Regions from separate parts of the Gordonia sp. VNK21 genome, predicted to be linked through region 2. Evidence: predicted binding sites of a transcription regulator. Region 2 holds the regulator's gene; each other region holds the start of a gene.
What was found. Region 2 encodes LexA, which represses DNA repair genes until DNA is damaged. Its sites were predicted from a motif close to CGAACANNTGTTCG; they were not measured.
Positions count from the first base shown of each region.

Region 1: the regulator LexA is predicted to act here: its motif matches at 3,510-3,523, upstream of ACJMNC_RS12950 (DUF222 domain-containing protein).
Region 3: the regulator LexA is predicted to act here: its motif matches at 2,688-2,701, upstream of ACJMNC_RS10015 (DUF222 domain-containing protein).

Region 1 is NZ_JBJURU010000011.1:870-10,423, reverse strand. Features, by position in the region: gene ACJMNC_RS12960 (oxygenase MpaB family protein) at 1-649, shown strand, start outside; gene ACJMNC_RS12955 (DUF5995 family protein) at 667-1,824, shown strand; gene ACJMNC_RS12950 (DUF222 domain-containing protein) at 1,840-3,249, opposite strand; gene efeU (iron uptake transporter permease EfeU) at 3,752-4,627, shown strand; gene efeO (iron uptake system protein EfeO) at 4,611-5,828, shown strand; gene efeB (iron uptake transporter deferrochelatase/peroxidase subunit) at 5,838-7,118, shown strand; gene ACJMNC_RS12930 (cysteine hydrolase family protein) at 7,542-8,192, shown strand; partial or broken gene ACJMNC_RS12925 (DEAD/DEAH box helicase family protein) at 8,238-9,554, shown strand, end outside.
Region 2 is NZ_JBJURU010000001.1:267,574-277,127, forward strand. Features, by position in the region: gene hrpA (ATP-dependent RNA helicase HrpA) at 1-2,683, shown strand, start outside; gene nrdR (transcriptional regulator NrdR) at 2,701-3,168, opposite strand; gene ACJMNC_RS01370 (LysM peptidoglycan-binding domain-containing protein) at 3,234-3,605, opposite strand; gene lexA (transcriptional repressor LexA) at 3,973-4,692, shown strand; gene ACJMNC_RS01380 (phosphoenolpyruvate--protein phosphotransferase) at 4,753-6,453, opposite strand; gene ACJMNC_RS01385 (DeoR/GlpR family DNA-binding transcription regulator) at 6,586-7,383, shown strand; gene ACJMNC_RS01390 (1-phosphofructokinase family hexose kinase) at 7,380-8,327, shown strand; gene ACJMNC_RS01395 (fructose-specific PTS transporter subunit EIIC) at 8,361-9,554, shown strand, end outside.
Region 3 is NZ_JBJURU010000008.1:12,240-21,793, forward strand. Features, by position in the region: gene xerD (site-specific tyrosine recombinase XerD) at 1-673, shown strand, start outside; gene ACJMNC_RS10005 (alpha/beta fold hydrolase) at 690-1,625, opposite strand; gene ACJMNC_RS10010 (NAD(P)-dependent oxidoreductase) at 1,700-2,617, shown strand; gene ACJMNC_RS10015 (DUF222 domain-containing protein) at 2,905-4,635, shown strand; gene ACJMNC_RS10020 (ParA family protein) at 4,725-5,663, shown strand; gene ACJMNC_RS10025 (segregation and condensation protein A) at 5,656-6,489, shown strand; gene scpB (SMC-Scp complex subunit ScpB) at 6,486-7,208, shown strand; gene ACJMNC_RS10035 (pseudouridine synthase) at 7,245-8,264, shown strand; gene cmk ((d)CMP kinase) at 8,261-8,965, shown strand; gene der (ribosome biogenesis GTPase Der) at 8,958-9,554, shown strand, end outside.

The DNA of each region.
Region 1 (9,554 bases), on a different contig from region 2:
GCATCAGTTGTGTGAGCGGGCCGGTTGGGATACCGAGCAGTGGGATGTCCCGATCAATCAGACGTACAGCCAGTTCACCATCACCGCCGGTTTTCTGGCGCTGCCGCTGCGGGTGGCCCGGGATATGGGGTTGCGGTATTCGGCGGCCGAGCTCGAGGCGATCACGCACCTGTGGCGCTGGATCGGCTGGGTGATGGGCGTCGACGAGGAATTGCTGCCGCGCAGCTACCGGGACGCGAAGCTGATCTACGAGATCGCGACCGCGTTCCAGATGGAGCCGGACGAGCAGGCGAAGGTTCTGGTGGACGCGCTGCTGCACGACGGCTACCAGACCGACCTGGGGTTGCCGGGTCCGCTGAACACGGCGGTGCACGTGGCGACCCGGCCGTTTCTGCGGGTGCTGTTCGCCGCGGTCTCGTCGCGCTGGGTGGAGCCCGAGGTAGCGACGGCGCTCGGGTTGCGGCGGACGCGGCTGCAGCATGTGGTGGTCCTGGCCCGGCCAGTGGTGCGTTCGCGTGAGGTGCTGCGCACGATGGGGCTGCTGGGCTCGGACCGTGATGTGGCGCAGCGCGAGTTGCGCCTGGTGACCTCGAGGCTGGGACTGAATCTGGCCGATCCGACGCTCGCCGACCGCTACACCGTCGCCTGACCCCGGAGGAGCAGACGATGAAGGCCCGTTTCCAGCTCGTCCGCGAACTGTCGTGCACGCCGCAGGCGCTGTGGCCGCTGCTGACCGATCCGGAGCAGATGAACCGGTGGTCGACGGCCCCGATCACAGTGGCCGACAACGGTATCGGCGATCGTCCGGACGGCACCGGAGCGCTGCGCACGGTCACCCTGCCCGGTCGCGGGAAGGCCCGGCTGCATGAGGTGATCGAGTGGTCCGAGTTTCCGCGCAGGCTGGTCTACCGGGTGCACGACGGCGGGCCGCTGCTGCTCGATCACCGCGGCGAGCAGCAGCTCACCGCGCTTCCGGAGGGGCGGTGCCGGCTCACGTGGACCGTCGAGCTGAGTCTGCTCTCGTCCGTGGCATCGCGGGTGGCGGCCCGGACCATCGGCCGGCAGGTCGGTGAGTCGCTCGATGCGCTGGCGCTGGTCGTCGTCGACGCCCCTGCCCCGCAGCCGGATTCGATTCCGCCGACCGATGCGCCGGTTCGGCCCGGCCCGGAGGGGACCGCGGGCCTGCTGGCGGCCGCGGAGGAGTCGCTGGCCGCGCAGCGGGCGACGGCCGACCGGCTGGCCGCGGCCGGCGACAACAAGCAGTGGTTCGCCCGGGTGTATCAGTATGTGACCGAGGAGATGATGCGCACCGCCCGCACCGATCGGGAGTTGGCCAATCCGGACTGGGTGCTGGCGCTGATCCCGGTGTTTCACGACTACTTCGCACGGAATCTGACGGCCTTCGAGTCCGGCGACGAGTGCGAACCGGCCTGGCAGCGGGCGTGGGCACTGTGTGAGAGCACCGATGGCCGGCGGCCGTCCCGGCCGGTGGTGGGCGGGCTGCTGGCGGGAGTGAGCGCCCACATCGACGTCGATCTGCCGCGCGCCCTCAGCGAGGTGCACGTCCGGCGCTACCCGGGCCGCGACCTGCGCGCCTTCCGACCCGACTATCTGCGCCTGGCGCCGGTGTTCTCGGCCGCGTCCGACCGGCTGCTCGCCGAGTTGCCGCGCCGGTTCCAGCCGTGGTGGACACCGTTGGCCGGCCGCGTCCATCCGCGGGTGCGCGACGAGCTGCTCGCCAGACGGGGCTACCACGTGGGACGGCATCGCCTGCGCGCCTTCGCCGCCGCCTGCGAACTGGTGGACGCCCGGTCTACCCACTGAAGCCGCGCACCGGGTTCAGGCGGCGTAGGGCAGGTCGGTGAGCGTCCGCCGGGCGTTGGACCGCAACGGGGGCCGGGGGCGTTCGGGGTGGGCCTGATCGACCGGCGGGACGAACCAGGGGTGCCGGTCGTGGCCGAGGATCACCGTCCAGCCGCGCTGATGAACCATGGTGTGGTGCATGCGGCACAGCAGGACGCCGTTGTCGACGCAGGTGTCGCCGCCGTCGTGCCAGGACACCATGTGGTGTGCGTCGCACCAGGAGGCCGGACGCCCGCACCCGGGGAAGGCGCAGCCGCCGTCGCGGACGGCGAGGGCCTTGCGGAGTTTCGGGGTGAACAGCCGGTGATCGCGGCCCACGTCCAGCGGAGCGTGATGGTCGTCGACGAGGACGCCGGAGAGTACTGCGTCGCAGGAGATCAAGTCGGCGGTGTCGACGCTGATCGGTCCGGTGAAACCGAGCCGGTCGGTGCTGGAGGCGAGGCCGTCGGCAGGGGTGCCGTCGCGGTCCGGTTCGGCGGCGGGCAGCCAGTTCCGGGCCGGCCGGATGAGGGTGACGTGCGGCAGCACTCCCCCGGAGGTCGGCCGCTGCGAGCCGGACAGGTAGGTGCGGATGATCTGTCCGAACGCATCGGCGCGGCGCTGCGTCGCCGACCGCGGGTCCGGTGAGCCGTCCGGTTCGGGGACCGGGCGGCAGAGCGGGTCGAGTGCCGCGTGCAGTTCTTCGGCGGTGAGCACATCGAGGTCCATCGAGCCGAGGACCCGGCCTTCGCTGTTCTGCTGCAGGCTCAGCGCGTTGAGCGCGGGGTCTTCGGCGACCGGGATCCGGTCGCCGGCCGGAGCGTCGGGTGCGAGTTCTATGGCGAGCTCGCGGGCCCGGTCCGCGATCTGGGCCGGGGTGGACTGCAGGGTCAGGCGACGGGCCAGTTCACGACGCTGATCGTCGTCGACGGACGCGCGGGTGGCGATGTGCGCGAGGCCTTTCACTACGGCGTCGGCGTGGTCGATGCTGAGCGCACCGTCGCGCAGATGTCCGGCCAGGTCCGGCAGGGACTCGAGGGTGCGCCCGACGCGGACCGCGCGGTGGGCGGCCGCCGGTGCGACACCGAGTGCGGTGAGCATGTCGGCGCCGGACTTGAGGCCTTTGCGTTTGGGGATGCCGCGCGTTTCGATCGTGGTGGTCACCGCGGCGATCAGGTGGTCGACCGTGTTGCGCAGCCGGACGGCGACGGTCATCACCGCGAGCAGTTCGTGTTCGTCGAGCACCGGCCGCGGGTCGTCGAGCAGTTGAGCCAGCGAACGTGGGCCGGGCTCGTCGGACAGGGCGCCGCGGTGCGTGGCGTCGTCGGATATGGAGCTGGTGGCAGGTGTGCGGGTGAGATCGTCGATCAGCAGATCGGCGAACGAGGACAGGGCTGTGGAATCCATCGGCGGGACTCCCTTCCGGTATCCGCCGGAGGGTGCCGGCGAGGCGGAATCGGGCGTGAATCAGCGCCCCGGCACCCGTGACGATCGGCCGCGGGTCGGGGTGGCGCGGTGGCCGCCCCGACTCTCCCTTGCGGGGCGGCCACCACCAGAAAAACTGTGAAGTTCTCAAACGACGCACGCCCACCCGAAGTGAGCTGGCCGGAGCTCCCCCGCATCGCGTCAGACCCCCGAACTAATCCCAATCTACCTCACGATATGTTCGAACACAAGTGCGAGTTTAAGCGTTCCTCAAGCTTCGTCACCGGGACTCTCACATGCCCGGCAGCAACGCCCCTACCTCGACGAACAGGCACTTTCACCGCGGCGAAGAAGTCGCGCACGCGCTCCCCCGGAGGCAGTCGGCGAGGGGCTCCGACACGAACGCTGTGTGATCGCCGCAGCCGGGTGTATTTTTGTTGAGCTTAGGTATTCCTAAGCATAGAAATCAGGAGACAAACACCGCATGGAGTTCCTCGCGAACAGCACGCCATCGGTCGGCACCCAGATGTTCGGGAGCGGCCTCATCGGGGTCCGAGAGGGCCTCGAAGCCGGAATTGTCGTAATGGTCCTGGTCGCTTTCGCGGTGAAGTCGGACCGCCGGGATGCGTTGAAATGGATCTGGGGCGGCGTGATCGCCGCACTGGCCATGACCGTCGGCACCTTCCTGGTGATCCAGTTCGGCGCCAACACGATCTCCACGCTCGGCGCTGAACTGATCGCGGGTATCGCCTCGCTGGTGGCGGTGTGCATGGTGACGTTCATGCTGCTGTGGATGCGCAAAGCGTCCAAATCGATCTCCGGTGACCTCAAGTCGGGGCTGTCGTCGGCGATGGCGATCGGTGGTCCGTCGGTGTTCGGTCTGGCCTTCCTGGCGGTGGGCCGGGAGGGATTTGAGACCGCGCTGCTGATGGTGAGCTACGCGGAGAGCGTCTCGGGCGGGGTGTGGCCGCTGATCGGTCTGCTGTTGGGGATCTGTGTGGCGGCCCTGTTGGCGGTGCTCATGTACTTCGGCGCCATCACGCTGAACCTGACGAAGTTCTTCACCTATACGGGTGTGTTCCTGATCTTCGTCGCCGCCGGAATCCTGTCGTACGGCGTGCATGCGCTGCAGGTGTACGGGTGGTTGCCGGGTGTGGGCGACATCGCCTACGACATCACCGACTGGTACGACGTGAGTTCCTGGTACGGATCGGTTCTCAAGGGCGTCTTCAACTTCGAGGCGGCGCCGACGTGGGGCCAGGTCGGCGCGTGGATCGCGTACATCGTCGTCGTCACTCCTGTTTTTCTTCTGCGTGGTCGGGTCAATCGAAAGGAAATTCCTCATGCCACAGCTGTCTGATTACCTGCGCACCGGAGTGGTTCTCGGTGTCGCAGTGGCGACCCCGCTGGCCCTGGCCGCGTGTGAGTCCAAGAGCGCCAGCGAGGGTGCGATCGGGGTGACCTCGACCAATGACGAGTGCACCCTGGAGACCAACGAGGCCACCACCGGCGCAGTGAAATTCGAGGTCACCAACAACGGCAGCAAGGTGACCGAGTTCTACGTGTACGGCAAGAACAACCGGGTGCTCGGCGAGGTGGAGAACATCGGTCCGGGTCTCAAGGGCCGGGTGACCGCCGAGATCACCGAGCCGGGAACCTACGAGGTGGCGTGCAAGCCGGGCATGGTGGGCACCGGTATCCGCCAGGAGCTCAAGGTGACCGGTGAGGTCAAGGAGAAGACGCAGGCGCCGGCCGATGTGGAGGCCGCCAAGCAGAACTACCTGAGCTACGTGCGCAAGCAGGTCGACGGTCTGGTGGCCCAGACCGAGACCTTCGTCGGGCACGTCAAGGGCGGGGATCTGGATGCGGCGCGCGCCGAGTTCGGTCAGACCCGCACCTTCTACGAGCGGATCGAGCCGGTGGCCGAGAGCTTCCAGGACCTGGACCCGGCGGTCGACATGCGGTGGGACGACACCGAGGACGGCGCCCAGCCGTTCACCGGTTTCCACCGGCTGGAGCGTTACCTGTGGCCGCCGAAGGCCGACGAGGTGGGTGACGCCCCGGGCCAGATCGCGCCGGCCGACGCCGCCGACGCGAAGAAGTCGGACACCAAGGAGAACATCGACAAGGCCGGCGACGAACTGCTGGCGAATGTGAAGCGCCTGCAGACCGAGGTGAACAAGCCGGACTTCGACTTCGAGACGCAGCTCTTTGTGCAGGGGCCGCAGGCGCTGATCGATGAGATCGCCGCGACCAAGGTCGGCGGCGAGGAGGATCGCTACAGCCACACCGACCTGTGGGACTTCGCCGCGAACGTCGACGGTGCGGAGACGCTGATCGCGTCACTGCAGCCGGTGATCTCCCAGCACGATCAGGCGCTGATGGACAAGATCACCGCGCAGTTCGCCGATGTGCGCAGCGCGATCGAGACGCTGCGCGAGGGCGACGGCTACGTCACCTACGACCAGGTGCCCGAGGCCAAGCGCAAGGAACTGTCGGACAAGATCGACGCTCTCTCGGCCACCCTGTCGAAGGTTCCGGGAATCGTCATGCAGAAGTGACGGGATCTCGTGACTGATCGCAATGTCTCCCGCCGGACGATGCTGGGGGCGATGGGCGTAGGGCTCACCGCCGCCGGCGTCGCCGGCGGGTTCGCCGGTGGGATGGCCGTCGGGCGTGACGAGGATCCGGGCGGTGATCAGACCGTGCCGTTCCGCGGTGAGCGGCAGGCCGGAATCGTCACGGCCGCACAGGATCGTCTGCATTTCGCGGCGTTCGACGTGGTGACGGATTCGCGTGACGAGCTGGTCGAGCTGCTGCAGAAGTGGACGGTGGCCGCCGAGCGGATGACCCGGGGTGAGGAGACCGAGCCGGATGGTGCGGTGGGGCTGGGCGATTACACGCCGCCGGCTGACACCGGGGAGGCGCTGGGGCTCAAGCCGGCGCATCTGACGTTGACGATCGGTTTCGGTCCGGGACTGTTCGGTCCGAGTGCCGCGTATCCGGATCGTAAGGACCGCTTCGGGATCGGCGCTCGTAAGCCGGCTGGGTTGACGGATCTGCCGGCGTTCGCGGCGGAGAAGATCGAGCCGCTGCGGAGCTACGGGGACATCTGCATTCAGGCGTGTGCCGACGACCCGCAGGTGGCCGTGCATGCGGTGCGGAATCTGGCGCGGATCGGTGTCGGGGTGGTGTCTGTGCGCTGGTCGCAGCTGGGCTTCGGCCGGACCTCGTCGACGACGCGCGATCAGGACACTCCGCGGAACCTGTTCGGGTTCAAGGACGGGACCGCCAACATGCGGTCGGATGAGAAGGACGTCCTGGACCAGTGGGTGTGGGTGCAGCCGGAGGACAATCCGGCGGCCGCGCAGTGGATGACCGGTGGGACGTATCTGGCGGCGCGCCGGATCCGGATGGACATCGAACCATGGGACCGGGCGAATCTGCTTGAGCAGGAACAGATCATCGGGCGCACAAAGGGTGAGGGTGCGCCGCTGGGACAGGAGAAGGAGTTCGACGACCCGGACTTCCAGGTCACCTCGGGCGGGGTGCCGCTGATCTACAAGGATGCTCATATCGCGGTGACCAACCCGAAGAACCGCGACGGCGTGCGAATCCTGCGGCGCGGCTACAACTTCACCGACGGATCCGACGGCTTCGGCCATCTGGACGCGGGACTGTTCTTCATCGCCTTCAACCGCGACAGCCACAAGCAGTTCATCCCCATGCAGCACGACGTCTCACGCAAAGACGCCCTCACGGAGTACCTCATCCCCAACGCCTCCGCCCACTTCGCCATCCCGCCGGGCTTGAAGGACGGCGAATACTGGGGCCAGCACCTCTTCTCCTAGCGCTCGTCGCTCCCTGCGCCTGCCGAAGGGTTGGTGGCCGAGTGCCGGCGACGAAGGAGCCGGTGTATCGAGGCCTCCCCCTTGGTGGCCGAGCACCCGCCGAGGCCTACCCCGTTGCTGGCCGACCGCCCGCCGAGGCCTCCCCCGTTGCTGGCCGACCGCCCGCCGAGGCCTCCCCCCTTGGTGGCCGAGTGCCCGCCGAGGAACGAGGCGGGTGTATCGAGGCCCACGCCCGACTACCCGAAGATCGACGTCGCCGGCGTGCGGTCGCAGTCCGGACGATTCACCGCCGGCCACGGCGGGTACGGCTCGGACCTACTCGCACGCGGCTTCCGCGGACGCCCGTGGCCGACGGCGCACCGCGGTCGTCGAGTCCAGGAAATGCAGGTGCCCGTCCGCTGTTCCACCTGCGACACTGACTCCGTGCCCGACTACCTGAGCCCCGACTACACCCGCAGCGCTCTGCTGATGATCGATGTCCAGAACGACTTCGTCTTCGGCGACGGCGCCATCCCCGGCACCGAAGAACGACTGCCGGCGATGGCCGCGCTCCTGTCCGAGTTCCGCGACACCGATCTGCCGATAGTCCACGTGGTCCGCGCATACAAGCCGGGCGAGAGCGACGTCGATCTCGTCCGCCGCGCCGCCATCGAGGCCGGCGCGCAGATGGTCGCCCCCGACTCCCCCGGCGCCGACATCCCGGAAGCTCTACTTCCCAACGCCGTCACACTCGACTGGCCCCTCCTCCGCTCCGGCGAGGCCCAGCACCTCACTCAGAATGAAGTCGTCCTCTACAAGCCGCGCTGGTCCGCCTTCTATCGCACCAAGCTCGACGACCTTCTGCACTATTGGGAGGTCAACACCGTCGTCGTTGCCGGCTGCAATCTCCCGAACTGTCCCCGCGCCACCCTGTTCGACGCCTCCGAGCGTGACTATCGAGCCGTGCTCGTTACGGATGCAACGTCACAGGTGACGCCCGAGCGCTTGTCCGATCTCGAACTGATCGGTGTGAATATCAGTGCAACTGTTTCCCAGCTTCCCATCGCTGTGCACCGTCGACCATTCCCTAATTGAGCGCCAGGCTCCCTCACTGTCAGTGGCAGGTGACAAACTAACCGCATGCAAGAGGGGATCTTCGAAGACCTTGTTACAGAGGAGCTCAGCGAACGGCTACAGAGTACCGAACTGCTCCCCGGCTTTGGAGACGTCGACAAGGCCGACCAGGCTCATGTATTTGCTCGGCACGTCGGCACGATCGTGGCGCAGGTCTTGTCCGGGATCAAAGAGCCTGCTCAACGCATCGCGCGAGCGAATGCGATTCTCGAGCTCCTGGAAGCGCGCGAGGCAACGATTGTTGATCCGGCTCAGCAGCTGTTACGGCTGCAGCGGCCGGCAGGGCCGGGAGTCCGGGATCGCACGTCCATTCGGCCGGCAACACCGCTCTCAGAGGTTGCACTCCTCACCAATGCCGGCAACGGCGAGCCATCAATCGGCCACGAGCTCCCGGCCGAAATGGCCTCTGCCGACTCGGTCGATCTGGTCTGCGCCTTCATTCGCTGGAGTGGTGTGCGACTGCTCGAACAGCAACTCAAGGATCTCGCCGCATCCGGGAAGCGGTTGCGCGTCATCACCACCACCTACCTCGGATCGACCGAGCGTCAAACCCTGGATCGTCTCGTCAATGACTACGGTGCCGAGATCATGGTGCAGTACGACGCCATGCGGACCCGTCTCCACGCCAAGGCCTGGATGTTCCGCCGCACAAGCGGATTCGACACCGCATACATAGGATCCTCAAACCTATCGAATGCTGCCCTCATCGATGGCGTCGAGTGGAACGTGCGACTCTCACGGATCGCCACGCCAAGCCTCCTCGACAGATTCCAATCGACCTTCGACACGTACTGGAACGAGGATCCGTCGTTCGAAGAATACGACCCAGATCGCGACCGCGATCGCCTCGACGACGCCCTAGCCGAAGCTTCCGGGAAGGCGGCAGGTACATCGGTCACCGTTAATCTCTCTGGCCTCGAAGTTCGTCCCTATGCGTTCCAGCAGGCAATGCTGGAGGACATCTGGGCAGAACGATCCGTGCATGATCGCCACTGGAATCTGGTGGTTGCTGCAACAGGGACTGGCAAAACCGTTCTGGCCGCCCTCGACTACCGTCACCTTTCCCGCGCCGCAGGCACATCACCACGCTTGCTCTTCGTTGCCCATCGACGCGAGATTCTCACGCAGGCCCTGCGGACGTTTCGTGAAGTGCTCGGCGACGCAAACTTTGGTGAACTCTACGTCGATGGCCTCCGCCCGGAGCGCTGGGACCACGTCTTCGCTAGCGTCCAGTCGCTGAATTCGTATGGGGTAGAGAATATTCCCGAAGATCACTTCAACGTGGTGATCATCGATGAGTTCCACCACGCCGAGGCGAAAACG
Region 2 (9,554 bases):
CTTCGACGCCCGGCCCGAGTACACCGATCCGGAGATCCTCCGGTCGAACCTCGGCGCCGTCATCTTGTCGATGCTCTCGCTGCGGCTGGGTGACGTCGCGGACTTCCCGTTCGTACAGCCGCCGGATGCCCGCGCCATCCGCGACGGCATGAATCTGCTCTCCGAACTCGGCGCGGTCACCGGCATCGATTCGGCGACCGCCGATCTCACCCCGGTCGGCACCACTCTGTCGCGGCTGCCGATCGATCCGAGACTGGCCCGGATGCTCGTCGCCGGCCGCGACAACGGTTGTCTCGATCACGTGCTGGTGATCGTCGCCGCACTGTCCCTGCCCGATGTGCGCGAGTTCCCGGCGGACCGGCGGGAGGCCGCCGCCGCGGCACACCGCGAGTACGCGGTGCCAGGATCGGAGTTCCTCAGCCGGCTCAAGCTCTGGTCGTACCTTCAGGAGCAGCGGGACGCGATGTCGGGCAACGCCTTCCGTCGCTGGTGTGAACGGAACTTCTTGCACTATCTGCGCATCCGGGAGTGGACGGATCTGCATCGCCAGCTCCGGCGCACGGTCAAGGATCTGCGCTGGGAGGTGCCAGAGACCGCGATCGACGCCGACGCGATCCATCGCTCGCTGCTGGCCGGCCTGCTCACCAACGTCGGCGCCCGGGTCCACAACGACGCGAAGAACGGCGCATCGTCGCCGGCGGCCTCCGGAAAGGACCGGCGGCGCGGAGAATCGCGCGAGTATCTGGGCACCCGCGGCACCAAGTTTCTGATCTTCCCCGGTTCGGAGCTGGCCAAGAAGCCGCCGGGCTTCGTGATGGCCGCCGAGCTGGTGGAGACCTCCCGGCTGTACGCGCACACCGTCGCCGCCGTCGAACCCGAGTGGGTCGAGCAGCTCGCCGGCGAGCTGGTGACCCGCAGCTACAGCGAACCGGCCTGGTCCACCCGCCGTGGCGCTGTCACCGCCGTCGAGCGAGTGAGCCTCTACGGTGTCCCGCTGGTCACCGGCCGGCGAGTCAACTACGGATCCATCGACCCGGTGACCTCCCGGGAGATCTTCATCCAGGCCGCACTCGTCGAAGGCCGGTGGCGCACCCGTCACGCCTTCTTCGCGCACAACGCCTCGGTCCTCGCCGACGCCGAGGAGGCCGAGCATCGCGCCCGGCGCGCAGGGGTCCGGCTCTCGGATGAGGCCCTGTACGACTTCTACGCGCAGCGCATCCCGGCGAAGGTGGTCTCCGCCCGCCACTTCGACAGCTGGTGGAAGAAGGCGTCCCGCACCGACCCCGCCCTGCTGAACCTGCACGCCGAGGATCTCCGGCAGGACGACGGCCCCGACCCGGAGGACTTCCCGGAGGCCTGGCAGCAGGGCGCCACCCGCCTGGCACTGGCCTACCACTTCGAGCCGGGCACACCCGAGGACGGCGTCACCGTACTCATCCCCCGGCCGCTGCTCGCACACATCACCCCGACCGGCTTCGACTGGCTGGTTCCGGGCCTGCGCGTCGAGCTGGCCACCGCGCTGATCAAGTCACTGCCCAAGGGGCTGCGCAAATCGCTCTCCCCGGCCCAGCGCTACGCCGAACTAGCCCTCGACGGCCTGGCTCCGCGCACCCGACCGCTGCGCACCGCACTCGCCGAGCGGCTCAGCGAGATCACCCGGACCAGCCTGAGCCCCCAGGACTTCCGCGTCGACGCCCTGCCGCACCACCTGCGCATGCACTTCGCCGTGGTCGACGATCAGGGCGCGATCCTGCGGCGCGACGATGACCTGACCGCACTGCAGCAGCACTTCGCTCCGCGCACGGCTCCGGCCGCCGAGACCGTGGTGTACCGCGACTGGACCGCCGACGGTATCGGCACGCTCGCCCAGCAGCAGACCGAGACGGTCGCCGGCCAGCAGGTGGTGACCTTTCCGGGGCTGGCCCCGGCCGGCGACGGCGTGCGTCGGCTCGCCCGGACCTCGGCCGCGACCCGCGATGCGGGGGTGGCGGCGTCCGTCCAGGTGCTTCTCGAGATCGCGATCAGCCCGCCGAGCCGTAAGCTGGTCAACGGCCTGCCGCCGGCCGACAAGCTGGCACTGAGCCAGAATCCCTACCCGGACAACGACTCTCTGCTGGCGGACTGTACCCGCCGGGCCATCGCCGACGAACTGGTCCGACGTCCCGAGGTCGCCGGGCTGCGCGAGCCACGGGAGTTCGCGGCACTGCGCGACGAGCTCTCACCGGTGGTCCGCCAGGCCGCCCCCGAGTATTTCCTGCTGGCGGTCACCGCACTGCGGGAGACCACCGAACTGCGCCGGGCGATCGACGCCCGATCCGGTTCGGCGGCCGCCGACGACGTGGCCGAGCAGCTCGGCGAACTGGTCTTCGACGGCTTCGTCGCACTCACCCCGCTACGCCGGCTGCGCAGCCTGCCACGCTATCTGCAGGCCGCACGGCTGCGACTGGAGTCGCTGCCCGGCTCGACGGCACGAGACGCGGCCGGCATGGCCGTGCTGGACCGCGTCTTCGCGCACTGGAATCAGCGGCTGGCGCAACTGCCCGAGGGCCGGCAGCAGGCGCTCAGCGAGCAGATCGCCTGGCCCATCGAGGAATTGCGGGTCAGTCTGTTCGCGCAGCAGCTCGGCACCGACGGGCCGATCTCGGAGAAGCGTGTCGTCAAGGAGATCGACGCCTTCCGCTGACCGCCCGACGGCCGGACTCAGCTCGCCGGTGTGCGTCCGGCGCGGTCACGCCGCAGATCGTCGATCTCGCGCTGGAAGTCGTCGGCCGAGTCGAACGACCGGTACACCGAGGCGAACCGGAGGTAGGCCACCTCGTCGAGTTCGCGCAGCGGCCCCAGGATGGCCAGTCCCACTTCGTTGCTCGGGATCTCGGCCGATCCGGAGGCGCGGACGGCGTCCTCGACGGTTTCGGCGAGTTTGGCGAGGGCGTCCTCGTCCACCGCGCGGCCCTGGCAGGCCCGGCGAACCCCCTTCATCACCTTCTCGCGGCTGAACGGCTCGGTGACCCCGTTGCGTTTGACCACGGCCAGCACTGCGGACTCGACCGTGGTGAAACGGCGCCCGCAGGCACTGCAGGATCGCCGGCGCCGGATGACCAGCCCATCGTCGGACGCGCGGGAGTCGACTACTCGGGTGTCGTCGTTCTTGCAGAACGGGCAGCGCATGGCCTCCAGCCTACCCGTGCGGCACCCGGCGCAGCGCATGGCACTCCCCTCCCGGTTCCGCGGCCTCAGCGGTACCGCGGCACCACCAGGGCCTGCCCCGGACGCAGTCCCGCCGAGGAGAGATCGTTGAGTTCCCGCACCACATCGATCACCCCGGACGGCGGCAGATCCGGAGCGATCCGCCGGGCCAGTGCCGTCAGCGACTCCCCGCTGCGCACGTGCACCACTTCGGTGACGCTCGGCGTACCGGTGGCGGCCTCCTGCGCCTGGCCGCCGACCAGGGCCAGCACCCACACCAGCCCGGCGAGCACCACCCCGGCGAGCAGTCCGGCGGCCCAGCGCCGGCGCCGCACGATCTGCGCCGACGGCCGCACCGGGCGGCCCACCGCGGCACGCACCGGCGGCGCGGTGTTCGAATCCGCCGATCGAACATCCATACCGCCCCCGCGAGTCCCCCGGTCGGGGGACATCCGGGCCGTGCGGGCGGTTCCGCGGCGCCGTTCGAGCCGGCGTCCGGTCGGCCGGCAGGGCTGTTCGACGTCCGTCCGGCGCACCGGCGCGGGGCCGGCGACACGGGGAACATCGCAGGTCATGACGGCCTCGACAGCCGATCCCGAGGTCTGTGCGGGGCGGTGGAGCACGCTCTGCGTCATCGCCTTCTCCTATCGTTCAGGTGTTCGATGAACTCTTGTTCGATAGTAAACACCACCCCTCGGACATTGTCTGCAACACGTCGAACAATTGTTTGAAATCTGTGACCGAGCCGACTAGATTGGCGATATCACCACCAGGAGAGGACGCACGATGACCGACGGTCCCAGCAACAGCGATATCCCGGCCGGTGCCGACGGTCCGGAGCTGTCGACGGCCACCCTCGAAGCCTCACTGACCCAGCGGCAGCGCGAGGTGCTCGAGTACATCCGCAGTTCGGTGCGTGAGCGCGGCTATCCGCCGAGCATCCGCGAGATCGGCGAGGCCGTCGGCCTCACCTCCACGTCCTCGGTGGCCCACCAGTTGCGCACCCTCGAGCGCCGCGGTCTGCTCAAACGCGATCCTCACCGTCCGCGGGCGGTCAACGTCCGTGACGACAACCGCACCCCGCCGTCCGGCGGCGCGGCGGCGGTCGCCGAATCCGACGATCAGCTGCCCGCACCGGCGTACGTCCCCGTGCTGGGCCGGATCGCGGCGGGCGGGCCGATCCTGGCCGAGCAGGCAGTCGAGGACGTCTTCCCACTGCCCAAGGAGCTCGTCGGAGAGGGCTCGCTCTTCCTGCTCCGGGTGGTCGGCGAGTCGATGATCGACGCGGCCATCTGCGACGGCGACTGGGTGGTGGTCCGCCAGCAGAACGTGGCCGAGAACGGCGACATCGTCGCCGCGATGATCGACGGCGAGGCCACCGTGAAGACCTTCAAGCGGGTCGACGGCCACGTCTGGCTGATGCCCCACAACGAGCACTTCGAGCCGATCCCCGGCGACGACGCCGCCGTCCTCGGCAAGGTGGTCACGGTGATGCGCCGAGTCTGACGGCGGCGCGCGTCAGGGCCTCAGTCCGTCAGGACTTCAGTCCCTCAGTCCGTCAGGATTTCAGTTCCTCAGCGCGGTCCGCGCGGCGTCCCGGGCCGCCTGTGCGCTGTCCGCGGCCGTCGCCGCAGCGGCGGCGGCCCGGCACTGGTCGAGCGTCACCGAGCCGAGCTGCAGACCCACGGCCGGCCCGGCCTTCGCGGCCGCCGACAGCGAGGTCACGCCCAGGCCCACCAGCACGCAGGCCAGCAGCGGATCGGCGGCCGCTTCGCCGCACACCCCGACCTGTTTGCCCTGGGCGGCGCCGGCGGCACCGACGCGTTCGATGAGACTGAGCACGGCCGGCTGCCAGGGATCGGTGAGCGAGGCCAGTTCCGGGGACATCCGGTCCGCGGCCATCGTGTACTGGGTCAGGTCGTTGGTGCCGATCGAGACGAAGTCCACCTCGGCCAGGATCTTGTCGGCCTGAATGGCCGCCGAGGGCACCTCCACCATGACACCGGGGATCATGCCGCGCGCGCGGACCTGGCCGGCGAATTCCCGGGCCTCGGCCACCGTGGCGATCATCGGGGCCATCACCCAGGGGGTGGCCCGGTCGCCCTCCGCGGCCTGCGCCAGCGCGTCGAGCTGGTGCTCGCGGATCTCCGGGTGCAGCGCGATGATGCGGTTGCCGCGCACCCCCATCGCCGGATTCGCCTCGTCCCGATGGTCGACGAACTTGAGCGGCTTGTCCGAGCCGGCGTCGAGGGTCCGGATCACCACCTTCTGCCCGGGGAAGGCATCGATGACCTCCCGGTACAGCTCGGCCTGGTCGGCCACCGAGGGCTCGTCCGCACGGTCGAGGAAGGCGAGCTCGGTGCGGAAGAGCCCCACGCCCTCGAGGACTCCCGGCTCCGCCGCGCTGCGCGCGGACGCACCGTCGGCCACATTGGCCAGGATCAGCACCTCGTGGCCGTCAGCGGTCCGTCCCGGGCCGCGCCACGCCGCCGCGCGCTCGGCCAGTTCGGCGGCGGCGCGGGCGGCCGCCGAGACCGCCTCGGCATCCGGATTCACCCCCACCGTTCCCAGGCCTCCGTCGACGAAAGCCGTTGCACCGGTGGGCACCTGGTCGAGATCGGCGATGGCCACCACGCACGGGATGCCGAGCTGGCGGGCGATGATCGCCGTGTGGCTCGACGGCCCACCGAGGCGGGTCGCCAGCGCGATGATGCGGCCCGGATCGAGACCTGCGGTGTCGGCCGGCGCCAGGTCGTCGGCGCACAGGATCGACGGGACGTCGGGGGTGGGGATACCCGGCTCGGGAAGGCCCAGCAGTTCCGCGACGACGCGATCGCGGACGTCCTTGAGGTCGGTGACCCGCTCGGCCATCAGACCGCCGACCTTGGTGAACATCTCGACGAACTGCTCGGTGGCCGCGGCGGCGGCGGCCGGGGCGGGAGTGCCGTCTCCGATGAGCTTGCCGGCCGCACCGAGCCAGCCCCGATCCTTCGCCAGACCCGCGGTGGCGGCCAGCACCTCGGCCGCCGCACCGGAACTGCGGGAGGCCCGCTCGGTCAACCTCCCGGCGACGGTGTCGGCCGCGGCGGCCAGCCGTTCCTTCTCCGCGTCGCGGTCGTCCTCCGGAATGGTGGCGGCGTCGCCGAGGTCCGGTTCGGGCCGGTCGCCGGGCCGGATGACCGGACCGTAGGCCAGTCCGGCGACGACCGGAGTGCCGGTGACGACCGGGTCGGCGCCGTAGGTGTGCGCGGGATCGACGGACTGCATGCTCTTGGGCCTTTCGTTCAGCGAGTCGGCGGAAAACCGCACATTTCCACAGAAATCAATGTAAATACAGATGTGACAGTGTTGATTCGGGCACGGGACCCCGTCAACCAGGACTCTACTCAGGACGGTGGAATGTACGCGGAGGAACGGCAGCAGGCCATCGCGAACGAGGTTCGCGAGCGGGGCCGGGTCTCCGTGGCCGAGTTGTCCCACCGCTTCGACGTGACCGGTGAGACCGTCCGGCGCGACCTGGCCGTACTGGCCCAGGCCGGTCAGGTCACCCGGGTGCACGGCGGCGCAGTCCGCACCGACGTGGGGGTGATCGTCGACGAGGCCGACCTGCCCGCCCGTCAGCGATCGCACCAGCCGGAGAAGAAGGCGATCGGTGCCGCGGCCCTGGAACTGCTGCCGCCCTCCGGTGGCACCGTCCTCTTCGACGCCGGCACCACCACACACCAGGCGGCCTCCGCTCTGGCCGCGGCGCAGCCCGCCGACACCCGGCTGACCCTGGTGACCAATTCGCTGCCCATCGCCGCCACCCTGACCGACGCCTGCTCGGCCGGGGCGCAGCGCCGCGAGGTGCTGATGACCGGCGGCCGGCTGCGTCCGAAGACCCAGGCCGCCGTCGGTACGGCGACGATCGAGCAACTCGGCCGGCTGCGGCTCTCCGTCGGTTTCCTCGGCACCAACGGCTTGAGCGTGCGGCACGGCCTGTCCACACCCGATCCGGATGAGGCCGCGGTCAAACGCGCGATGATCGCCGCCGTCGATCGCGTCGTGGTGCTGGCCGACTCCTCCAAGATCAACCGGGAAGACCTGGTGAGCTTCGGCGACCTCGACGAGGTGGACGTGCTCATCACCGATCGCGGCATCGACGCGGCCTTCGCCGCCGAGCTGGCCGCCAGGGACATCGAAGTGGTGATCGCATGATCGTGACCGTGACGGCCAATCCGAGTGTGGACCGCACCATCGAATTGACCGGCGAACTGCGCCGCGGCCAGGTGCTGCGGGCGGCGGGCTCGCAGAGCCAGCCCGGCGGCAAGGGCATCAACGTCGCCCGCGCCGTGGCCGCCGCCGAACTGGACGTGCTGGCCCTGCTGCCGGCCGCCGACGGCGACCCGTTGCTGAACCAGCTCGACCAGACCGGACTGCCGTATCGCACCATTCCGGTGTCCGCACCGGTGCGCACCAACATCACGGTGGTCGAACCGGACGGCACCACCACCAAGATCAACGAGCCCGGGGCGGCCCTCACCGACGCCGCTGTGGACGCCCTGACCGATCAGGTGCTGGCCGCCGCTCAGGACGCCGGCTGGCTGGCGCTGTGCGGCTCGGTGCCGCCGGGACTGCCGCTGGACTGGTACGGCCGGATCATCGGCCGGCTCACCGGCAGCGGGGTCCGCACCGCCGTCGACACCTCCGGATCACCGCTGGCCGCCGCCGCCGAAGCCGGGGCCGCACTGCTCAAACCGAACGCCGAGGAGCTGGCCTGGCTCACCGGTGCCGACGGCGCCGCGATGGAGGCGCAGGCCGCCGCCGGCGATCCGTCGGCCGCGGTGACCGCCGCCGCGGCGCTCGCCGCCCGCACCGGCGGCGCCGTCCTGACCACGCTCGGCGGCGCCGGTGCCCTGCTGACCACGCCGGAGGGCACCTGGCAGGCCACCGCGCCGCGGATTCAGGTGCGCAGCACGGTCGGCGCCGGTGACTCGTCCCTGGCCGGTTACCTGATCGCGCACAGCCGCGGCGCGGGCCCGGAAGGGCTGCTGGCGACAGCCGTGGCCTACGGCTCGGCCGCCGCCGCCCTGCCCGGCACCACCCCACCGACTCCCGGCCAGACCGATCCGTCCGCGGTGACGGTGCGGCGACTGTCCTGACCCCCCAGAATCCCCCGTCCGAAGGAAGTTGCGATGTCCGAACCGATCATCACCACCGAGCTGGTAGTGCTCGACGTCGATGCCGGCGCCGACGCCACGTCGGTGATCACGACCCTGGCCGGTGTGCTCGCCGACCACGGCCGGACCACCGATCCCCAGGCGCTCATCGACGCGGCCGTCGCCCGGGAGAGCAAATCCCCCACCGGCCTGCCCGGAGGCCTGGCCATCCCACACGCCCGCGTCGCGGGAGTCACCACCGCGTCCCTGGGCTTCGCCCGGCTGAGCACGAAGGCCGACTTCGGCGCGCCGGACGGTCCGGCCGACCTGGTCTTCCTCATCGCCGCCCCGGACGGGGCCGGCAGCGAGCACATGAAGCTGCTGAGTTCGCTGGCCCGTGCCCTCGTCCGCCCGGAGTTCGTGCAGGCCCTGCGTGACGCGCCCGACGCCGCCGCGGTGGTCACCCTGGTCGACGGCGCCGTCTCCCCCGCCCCGGCCACACCGGCACCGGCCGAGGCGGCCGCCGCGGCGTCGTCGCCCGACGAGCCGGAGACGCAGGCCCCGGTCAGGCACCTGCTGGCCGTCACCGCCTGCCCCACCGGCATCGCCCACACCTACATGGCCGCCGACGCGTTGAAACTGGCCGCCGAACGCGCGGGCGTGGAGCTGGCGGTCGAGACGCAGGGCTCATCGGGCACCACCCCGTTCACCGCCGAGCAGCTCGCCGGGGCCGAGGCCGTCATCTTCGCCACCGATGTGGGGGTCAAGGGCCGCGACCGCTTCGCCGGCAAGCCGGTGATCGCCTCGAGCGTCAAACGCGGCATCAACGAGCCCGACGCGATGATCGCCGAGGCGGTGGCCGCCGCGGACGATCCGCACGCCGCTCGCGTCACCTCCGACGGACACGGCGAGAGCGACGAATCCGCAGCCTCCGGGGTCGGTTTCGGCGGGCGCCTCAAGCAGGCCCTGCTCACCGGGGTCAGCTACATGATCCCGTTCGTCGCGGCCGGCGGTCTGCTGATGGCCCTGGGGTTCCTGTTCGGCGGTTACGAGATCTCCAACACCACCGTCTGCGCGCCGCAGACGATCACCGACGGGCAGGTCGTCTATCCGGACGGCTGCAGTTCGATCGCCGGCACCGGCGGCTCGATGAACGACGCGTACTTCTACGCCCTCAACAACACCCTGTGGAATCTGCCGCCCGACGGACTCCTGCAATACCTCGGGGCG
Region 3 (9,554 bases), on a different contig from region 2:
TCTGGTGGCGGTCCGTGGACTGCACAAGTTCGCTGCGGCGGAGGGGCTCGTCGATACCGATGTGGCCCACGCTGTCCGGCCTCCGAAACCGGCGCGGCGGCTGCCCAAGGCGCTCCCGGTGGACGAGGTGCTGGCCATTCTGGAGGCGGCCGGTGCGGCCGATCATCCACGCGCACTGCGTGATCGGGCTCTGCTCGAGCTGCTGTACAGCTGCGGGGCCCGGATCTCCGAGGTGACCGGGCTCGACGTCGACGACCTGGACCTGGAGGACCGGTCGGTGGTGCTGCGGGGTAAGGGCGGCAAGGACCGGATCGTGCCGATCGGCCGGCCGGCGGTCGCGGCCGTCGACGCCTATCTGGTGCGCGGTCGTCCGTCGCTCGCCAAGAAGGGCGGTCCGGCGCTGTTCCTCAATGCGCGCGGCGGCCGGCTGTCGCGGCAGAGCGCCTGGCAGGTGCTCGTCGACGCGGCCGAGCGGGCAGGGATCGACAAGGACGTCTCACCGCACACACTGCGGCACAGTTTCGCCACCCATCTGCTCGACGGCGGCGCCGATGTGCGTGTGGTGCAGGAACTGCTCGGGCATTCCTCGGTGACCACCACGCAGGTGTACACGCTGGTGACCGTCAACACCATGCGCGAGGTGTACGCGACGGCGCATCCGCGCGCCCGGTAGCGGAATCGACGGCTGCTCAGCCGATCTGCGCGTTCACGAAGTCGATCAGCTCGTGCTCGACGGCGGCGCGCGTCGGCGGCTCGTTGTGGATCTCGTGGCGCACACCGGGATAGACCACGGTGCGGACGTCGCGATTACCGCTCGACCACAGGGCGTTGGCCACGTGGAAGGCGCCCTCGCCGTAGTTGGCCACGGGGTCCTGGGCGCCGGCCAGGATCAGCACCGGCAGATCGGTGCGCACCCGCTCGGCCCAGCCGTCGTTGACCGCGTCGTAGAGGTCCACGAAGTCGCCGACGAAGCGGACCGTCATCGGATCGGCGAGCGCGTTGAGCGGATCGGAGGCGTGATCGGCCACCACTGCCGGTTCCCGGGCGATCCATTCGTTGCCGTTGACGGCGTCCGGGAAGCGCTCGATCATGCCGGTGAACATCGCGCCCATGAACTCCGCACCGGGCTCCTCACCGCGGCCCTGCGCGAGTGCGGCGGCCAGTGCCGGCCGGTCGAGGTGCCGGTCGATACCGACGATCTGGGCGGCGACCCCGCAGAGGGCGAGGGCGGTCAGATCGTCGCCGTGGTGCTCGGCGTAGCTGCGGGCGATCATCGAGCCCCAGCTGTGGCCGAAGACGATGTGGGGGAGTCCGGGGAAGGCATCGACGGTCAGATCGTGCAGGGTGCGTTCGTCGTCGACCACCGCGCGGGCGCCGTTCTCACCGGTGTCCATCCAGACCCCGGAGGCCACCGCGGTGGCGCCGTGACCGGCGTGGTCGTCGGCGGCGACCACGAAGCCGGCGTCGAGCAGGGCCGAGATCATGTGCAGATAGCGACGGGAGTGTTCGCCGAGGCCGTGCACGATCTGGACGATCGCCCGGGGCTGCGTGGCGGGGCTGTAGATCCAGCCGTGGACGGTGTCCCGCCCGTTCGCCGAGGCGAAGGTGATCTCGCGCAGTGCCATGACGAATCCTTCCGGAGAGCGGTATCGACCCGATGGTAGGCGCAGACCCCGGCTGTGCGAGGCATCATGGAGGCATGACCGATGCCCTGCTGACCGTCGCCGTCGAACCCGTAGCCGACCCGGAGGCGGTGGCCGCGGTGGAGGCCTCCGGAGGGGTGGTCACCCACCTTGCCCGGGCCCGGGTGCTCGTGTGGCTGGGGACGCCGGGGGAGTTCCCCGCATTGCCGGACACGGTGGAGTACGTCGCGCTCAAGACCGCCGGGATCGAGGGTTTCACCGCTGCGGGGGTGATCGACGATCGGCGACTGTGGACCAATGCGTCGGGCTTCTACGCCGAAGGGGTGGCCGAGCATGCGCTGGGGCTGCTGCTGGCCGGACTGCGGCAGATCGCAGCGTCCGTCCGCGCCGGGCGCTGGGCCGCAGAGCTGGATCCACGGGTGACGACGCTGCGCGGTTCGACGGTGGCGATCGTCGGGGCCGGCGGCATCGGGCGCGCGCTGGTTCCGCGGCTGAAGGCATGCGGCGCACGGGTTCTCGCGGTGAACCACTCGGGCCGCGAGGTTCCCGGCGCCGATCAGGTGCTGACACACGACCGGCTCGACGAGGTGTGGGCGGCGACCGACCACGTGGTGCTGGCCGCACCGGTGACCGCGCAGACCCGGCATCTGGTGAACGCTCGGGTGCTCACCGCACTGCCGAGGCATTGCTGGATCGTCAACGTCGGTCGTGGCCCGCTGATCGATCAGGCCGCGCTGGTGGACGCGGTGGAGGCCGGTGAGATCGCCGGCGCCGCACTCGATGTGACCGATCCCGAGCCGCCCGCCGACGACGACCCGATCTTCTCGTCGGAGCGCATCATCGTCACCCCGCACATCGCGAACCCGTCGAGCGGTCTGACCCGGGAGATGGCACCCTTCCTCACCGAGAACCTGCGCCGCTTCACCGCGGGCGAGGAGCTGATCGCGCGGATTCACGCCGGCCGCGACTACTGACGGGCACTATCGGGACATGGGTTTGACCTGCAGGAACACCGACAAAACAATCATTTGAGATTTCTTCAATCGAACACTTGTGCGAACTTATATCGCGGCGTAGATTGGAACTAGAGAGCGAACATCATGGTGTTCGTCTGGCGCTGTCGGGGGAGGTGTCGATCGTGGGTTCGGGTCCGGTTGACGGTCATGATGTGCGTGGTGGGTGGGAGTGTGCGGATCTGTCGGTGATCGGGTTGGTCGGGGCGTGTGAGGCCGATGGTGAGGTGCAGCAGGCCGCGGATTGGATGACGTACGTGCAGACCGCGACGCGGGGTGAGTCGTTTCTGGCGTGGGCGAAGTATCGGGGTGCGGCGCAGATCTGTGATCTGGTGCAGGCCCGGTTCTACGACGAGTACACCGCCGCGGCCGATCGCGGGGACCTCGACCGTCAGCGGCGTCGTGAACTGGCGGCACGGGTGTGTGACCCGTACTCGTCGACCGCGGCCCGCCTGGCCGTGATGCTGCGCATCTCCCAGCGTGCGGCCGAAACACTGTTGGACGAGGCGCTCGCCGCGAGGGATCGGCTGCCGTTGGTGGCCGGGTTGTTGCGTGCCGGAGTGCTGACGGTCGGGCAGTTCCAGCGTGTGGTGGCACGTACCGCGCTGGTCGACGACCCTGTGGCGATGGCCGCGATCGATCGCCGGTTGGCCGAGGTGCTCGGTGAGGGCGGCCCGGGGACGACCGGCCGGCTCCAGCGGTTGGTGGATCGGGTGTTGATGGTCTGCGATCCCGAGGCGATCCGCCGCCGTGAGGACGCCGCCGCAGCGAAGAAACGGGTGACCTCCCGGCCCCTCGACGGTGGTCTGTCGGCGCTGACGGTGACCGCTTCGGCCGAGGACGTGGCCTTGGCGATGGCCGCACTCGAGGCGTTGATCGCCGGGGTGTGCCCGAACGATCCACGGACCAAGGCCCAGCGCCGGTCGGCGGCGGCCACGGCCCGGCTGCGCGGGGTCGCGTTCACCTGCGAATGCGGTGATCCGGTCACCTGCACCGCAATGCTGGACGATCAGGCGGTGTCGGATCGGCAGGCGCGGATCGTCATCCACGTGATCTGCCGCCGAGAGACCCTCGACGGCGGTGCCGGGCCGGGTGTTCTCGACGGTCACGGCCCGATCTCCGGCCGGCACGTCCGCGACCTCGCCCAACGCCCCGACACCCGCCTCCGGCCCCTGAACCTCGACGACATCACCGAACCCCACCCGGACGACCCAGATAGGGGCCGCTCAGACGGGGACAGCTCAGACGGGGACGGCCCGCACTGGGGTGACGACGCGTTCGACTCCGGTCTCGAACGGCTCCTCGACGCGGCGATCGCGTCCTACCTGCACGCGAACACCGGCGGCGGCCCCGAACAGCGAAGTACACCGCGCCCCGACACCCCGGCACCACGCCGGGGCGATAGCCCACACCCGCAGTCGGTTCGGCTGGCCGCGATGGCCCTGCCCAGCGACCCGTACCGGCTGGCCACGACCGCCGAGGTGGTGATCAGGTTCCTGTGGGGCACCTGCACCGTGCCCGGCTGCGACCGCCCGGCATGGGCGTGCGAACTCGACCACACCACCGAATACGACCAGCTCGACCCGGCCGCGGGCGGACCGACCTGCCTGTGCAACATCGCCCCGAAATGCCGGTTCCACCACGCCCTGAAGACCTTCGCGCACGACTGGATCGACGACCTCTACCCCGACGGTGACACCGGCCACTATTGGACCGAAACCACCACCCCCGAACAGCACTCGGCACCCAAACCCGCCGAGAACCAGTGGCTCTTCCCCGAACTGACCCACCTGCACTGCCGCCACCAGAGCATCGCCACGACCACACCCGAATCCCCACCCCGGTCTCAACCACAGGCCGGTGACAGGCTCAGCCCCACCCGAGCCAAACACGCCTGGCGCCGCCGCGAACGCGCTCGACTCCGTCGCAACCGGCGCCTCGCCGCCGAAAGAAGCGACACCGGCCCACCGCCGTTCTGACGGGTGCGCCTCATAGGGCCGCGCCACCGCCGTGACTACCATTAGGGTGATCACGGGCGCACGGATGCCGTCCGCAGTCGCAGAAGGCGATGACCTCGCCGGGGAGGAGCAACGGACAGGTGAGCGGAACGACGCCCGAAGCCGCCGGTCAGCTGCCTCTCGGTGATGCTCCTGCCGTGCCGGAACTCGGTCCCACCGGCCGCCCGTACCGCGACGTTCCCGATCCGCTGCCGCGTGACAAGCACGGTCCGGCCAAGATCATCGCGGTCTGCAACCAGAAGGGCGGCGTCGGCAAGACCACGTCGACGATCAACCTCGGTGCCGCACTGGCCGAGACCGGTCGCCGGGTACTGCTGGTGGACCTCGATCCGCAGGGGGCGCTCTCGGCCGGCCTGGGTGTGGCCCACCACGAGCTCGAAGAGACCGTCCACAATCTGCTGGTGCCGCCGTATGCGAGCACCGACGACGTGCTGCTGAGCACCCGCGTCGACGGACTGGATCTGCTCCCGTCCAACATCGATCTCTCGGCCGCCGAAATCCAGCTGGTCAGCGAAGTGGGGCGCGAACAGGCGCTGGCCCGCGCACTGCACCCGGTGGCCGACCGCTACGACTACATCCTGATCGACTGCCAGCCGTCGCTCGGCCTGCTCACCGTCAACGCCCTGGCCTGCTCGGACAATGTGCTCATCCCGATGGAATGCGAGTACTTCAGCCTCCGCGGGCTGGCACTGCTCACCGACACCATCGAGAAGGTGCGCGACCGGCTCAATCCGCGTCTGGAACTCGGCGGCATCCTGGTGACCATGTTCGACGCGCGGACCCTGCACTCCCGCGATGTGATGGCACGAGTCGTCGAGGTCTTCGGCGACGCCGTCTTCGACACCGTCATCAGCCGGACGGTGCGCTTCCCGGAGACCTCGGTGGCCGGCGAGCCGATCATCTCCTGGGCCCCCACCTCCAACGGCGCCAAGGCGTACCGGAACCTGGCTCGCGAGGTCATCGCCCACAACGAGCCGCGCGGTGACTGAGCAGACCTCCCCGGAACAGGCTGGGCCTGCGGCGGTGCCCGGCACCTTCGAGGTGAAGCTGACCAACTTCAGCGGCCCCTTCGACCTGCTGCTCAACCTGATCAGTCAGCACCGGCTGGACGTCACCGAAGTGGCCCTGCACGTGGTCACCGACGACTTCATCGCCTACACCAAGGCGCTCGGGGCCGAGGCCGACCTGGAGCAGACCACCGAGTTCCTGGTGATCGCCGCCACCCTGCTCGATCTGAAGGCGGCGCGGCTGCTGCCGTCCGGCGAGGTCACCGACCCCGACGACCTCGAACTGCTCGAGGCCCGCGATCTGCTCTTCGCCCGGCTCCTGCAGTACCGCGCGTACAAGCAGGTCGCCGCCCTCTTCGGTGAACTCGAAGCCGCTGCGCTGCAACGTTATCCGCGTGCGGTCTCGCTCGAAGAGCGCTTCGCCGAGCTGCTGCCCGAAGTGGATCTGGGGGTCGACGCCGGACGCTTCGCCGAGATCGCCGCCGCAGCTATGGCCCCGAAACCGACACCCACCGTCGGCCTCGATCATCTGCATGCGGCGAAGGTGTCGGTGCCCGAACAGGCCAAGCGGCTCTCCCAGCTGCTCACTGCCGCGAAAGGGGAGTGGCTCACCTTCGGTCAGCTGGTCTCCGAATGCGCCAACGGACTCGAGGTGGTGGCCCGCTTCCTGGGGCTGCTCGAGCTGTACCGGGAACGGGCCGTGGCCTTCGAACAGCCCGAGGCGCTCGGCGAACTCAAAGTCGGCTGGACCGGTGACCGCGACGTGCAGGACATTGAGCTCGACAGATCCGAGGAGGAGTACGGATGACCGAGAACGAGACCGGAACACAGTCCGACCGGGAAGCGGCCGAACCGACCCTCGACGAGGCGGGGGCGCTCTACCTGGACGACCGCGAGCTGCGTTCGGCGCTCGAAGCCGTTCTGCTGGTGGTCGATTCGCCGATCTCCACCGAGGAACTCGCCGTGGTCACCGACCAGGACCGGGTACGGGTGCGCGCAATGCTCGACACGATGGCCGCCGATCTGACCGAGGCCGGCAGCGGCATGGACCTGCGCTTCGCTGGCGACGGCTGGCGCTTCTACACCCGCGCCGACTACGCGCCCTACGTCGAACGGCTCCTGCTCGACGGAGCCCGCTCCAAGCTCACCCGCGCCGCTCTCGAGACCCTTGCGGTGATCGCCTACCGGCAGCCGGTCACCCGCGCCCGGGTGAGCGCCATCCGCGGCGTCAACGTGGACGGCGTCATGCGCACCCTGCTCGCGCGCGGCCTGATCAGCGAGGCCGGCGCCGACGAGCAGACGCACGGCACCACGTACGCGACCACCGAACTCTTCCTCGAACGACTCGGCCTCGCCTCACTCGGCGAACTGCCCGATCTGGCGCCGCTGCTGCCCGACGTCGACGTCATCGAGGACCTCGGCGACGAGATCCTCGACGACCCGCGATTCGCCAAACTGAGTGCTCAGACGGCAGAATCGACGGAGGACACTGCGGCCGAAGCTCTGGCCGACGCCGACGAGCAGTGATCCTGCAGTGATGTGAACACAACTTAAGGACATTCCATGGGAACCGCTAGCCGAGACGGCAGACCGGGACACGGAGACGGGCGCAAGCGCTCGTCCAGCAAGAATATGAAGACCGCCGGCGGCAAGGGCCAGAAGCCGGCAGGCAAGGGTCAGAAGACCTCAGGTCAGGGCCGCAATCAGCAAGCATCGACCCGAAAGCCGCACCGCAAGGGTTCGCGGCCGAACGTCGAATCCGGCAAGGTCCGGCTCAACAACGCCAAACCGGCACGGCATCAGGCACCCCGTCACGACCTCGTCGACGGTGACGGCGCCACCTACGTCTCCGACGGCATGCGGCTGCAGAAGGTGCTGGCGGCGGCGGGTGTCGCCTCCCGGCGCGGTGCCGAAGAACTGATCGCGGCCGGCCGCGTGGAGGTCGACGGCCAGATCGTCCTCGAGCAGGGCCTGCGCATCGACCCGAACACGGCGGTCATCAAGGTCGACGGGGCCCGCGTGGTGGTCGACGAGACCAAGCAGTACCTGGCGCTGAACAAGCCGAAGGGCGTCCAGTCGACGATGAGCGACGAGCAGGGCCGCCGCTGTGTCGGCGACCTCGTCGCCGAGCGCGTGATGGCCGGTCAGCGGTTGTTCCATGTGGGTCGGCTCGACGCCGACACCGAGGGGCTGCTGCTGCTCACCAACGACGGGGAACTGGCGCACCGGCTGATGCACCCGTCCTACGAGGTGCCCAAGACCTACCTGGCGACCGTCCGCGGGCAGGTGCCGCGCGGCCTGGGCCGCCGCCTCCGCAGCGGTATCGAACTCGAGGACGGTCCGGTCACGGTCGACGACTTCGCGGTGCTCGAGATCCACGAGGGCCAGACGCTGCTGCGGCTGACCCTGCACGAGGGGCGCAAGCACGTGGTGCGCCGGATGCTCGACGCCGTCGGCTTCCCGGTGCAGCGGCTGGTCCGCACCGACATCGGGGTGGTGGCACTGGGCAACCAGCGTCCGGGCAGCCTGCGGGTGCTCGACAGCAAAGAGGTCGGGGCGCTCTACAAGGCGGTGGGTCTGTGACCGTCGACGATCCCATCCAGACGCCGGTGCGGGTCATCGCCATCGACGGGCCGGCCGGGACCGGGAAGTCGACGGTCTCGGCGCGGCTCGCCGAGCGCGTGGGCGCCCAGATGCTCGACACCGGAGCGATGTACCGGGCCGCCACGCTCGCCGTGCTGCGGGCCGGGGTGGACCCGGAGTCGCCGGAGGCGGCCGAGGTGGTCGACCGGGCCGACATCGCGCTGCGGTTCGCCGACGACGGCCAGCACGTCTACCTCGACGGGCAGGACGTGTCCGGGCCGATCCGCACCGATGAGGTGACCGCGGCCGTCTCGGCGGTGTCCGCGCAGCCGTCGGTGCGCGCCAAGCTGGTGGCGCTGCAGCAGCGGCACGCCGAGGACGCCTTCCTGGTCGCAGAGGGCCGCGACATCGGGACCGTCGTGTTTCCCACCGCGCAGCTCAAGATCTTCCTGACCGCCACACCGGAGGCGCGGGCGCAGCGCAGGCACGCACAGAACCTGGCCGCCGGCCGGCCCAGCGACCTCGCGGAGGTGCTCGAGAGCGTCAACCGGCGCGATCACCTCGACTCCACCCGTGCGGTGTCCCCGCTGCGGGCCGCCGACGACGCGATCCTGGTGGACACCAGCGATCTGACTCTGGAGCAGGTACTGGACCGGCTCACCGAACTGGTGGCGACGACGATCGGAGAACGCCATGTCTGACGAGATGTTCGACGCTGAATTCAGCGACGGTGCCGACCTTGCCGGCGACGGCACCTGGAGTGACGAATCCGACTGGGATCTCAGCGATTTCGTCACCGAAGCCGAAGCCGCCGAGAACGTGAAGCTGCCGGTGGTGGCGATCGTCGGCCGGCCGAACGTGGGCAAATCCACGCTCGTCAACCGCATCCTCGGACGCCGCGAGGCCGTCGTCGAGGACATTCCCGGTGTGACCCGCGACCGGGTGTCCTACCCGGCCATGTGGACTGGCCGGCGCTTCATGGTCACCGACACCGGCGGGTGGGAGCCGGACGCCAAGGGGCTGCAGCAGGCGGTGGCCACCCAGGCCGAGTACGCCATGCGCAGCGCCGATGCGATCGTGGTCGTGGTCGACGCGACCGTCGGCGCCACGGCCACCGACGAGGCGGTGGCCCGGGTGCTGCGCCGCTCCAAGGCGCCGGTCGTCCTGGCGGCGAACAAGGTCGACAGCGAGCGGGCCGAGGCCGACGCCGCGGCCCTGTGGTCGCTGGGTCTGGGGGAGCCGCACACCATCTCCGCCGCGCACGGTCGCGGCACCGGTGATCTGCTCGAC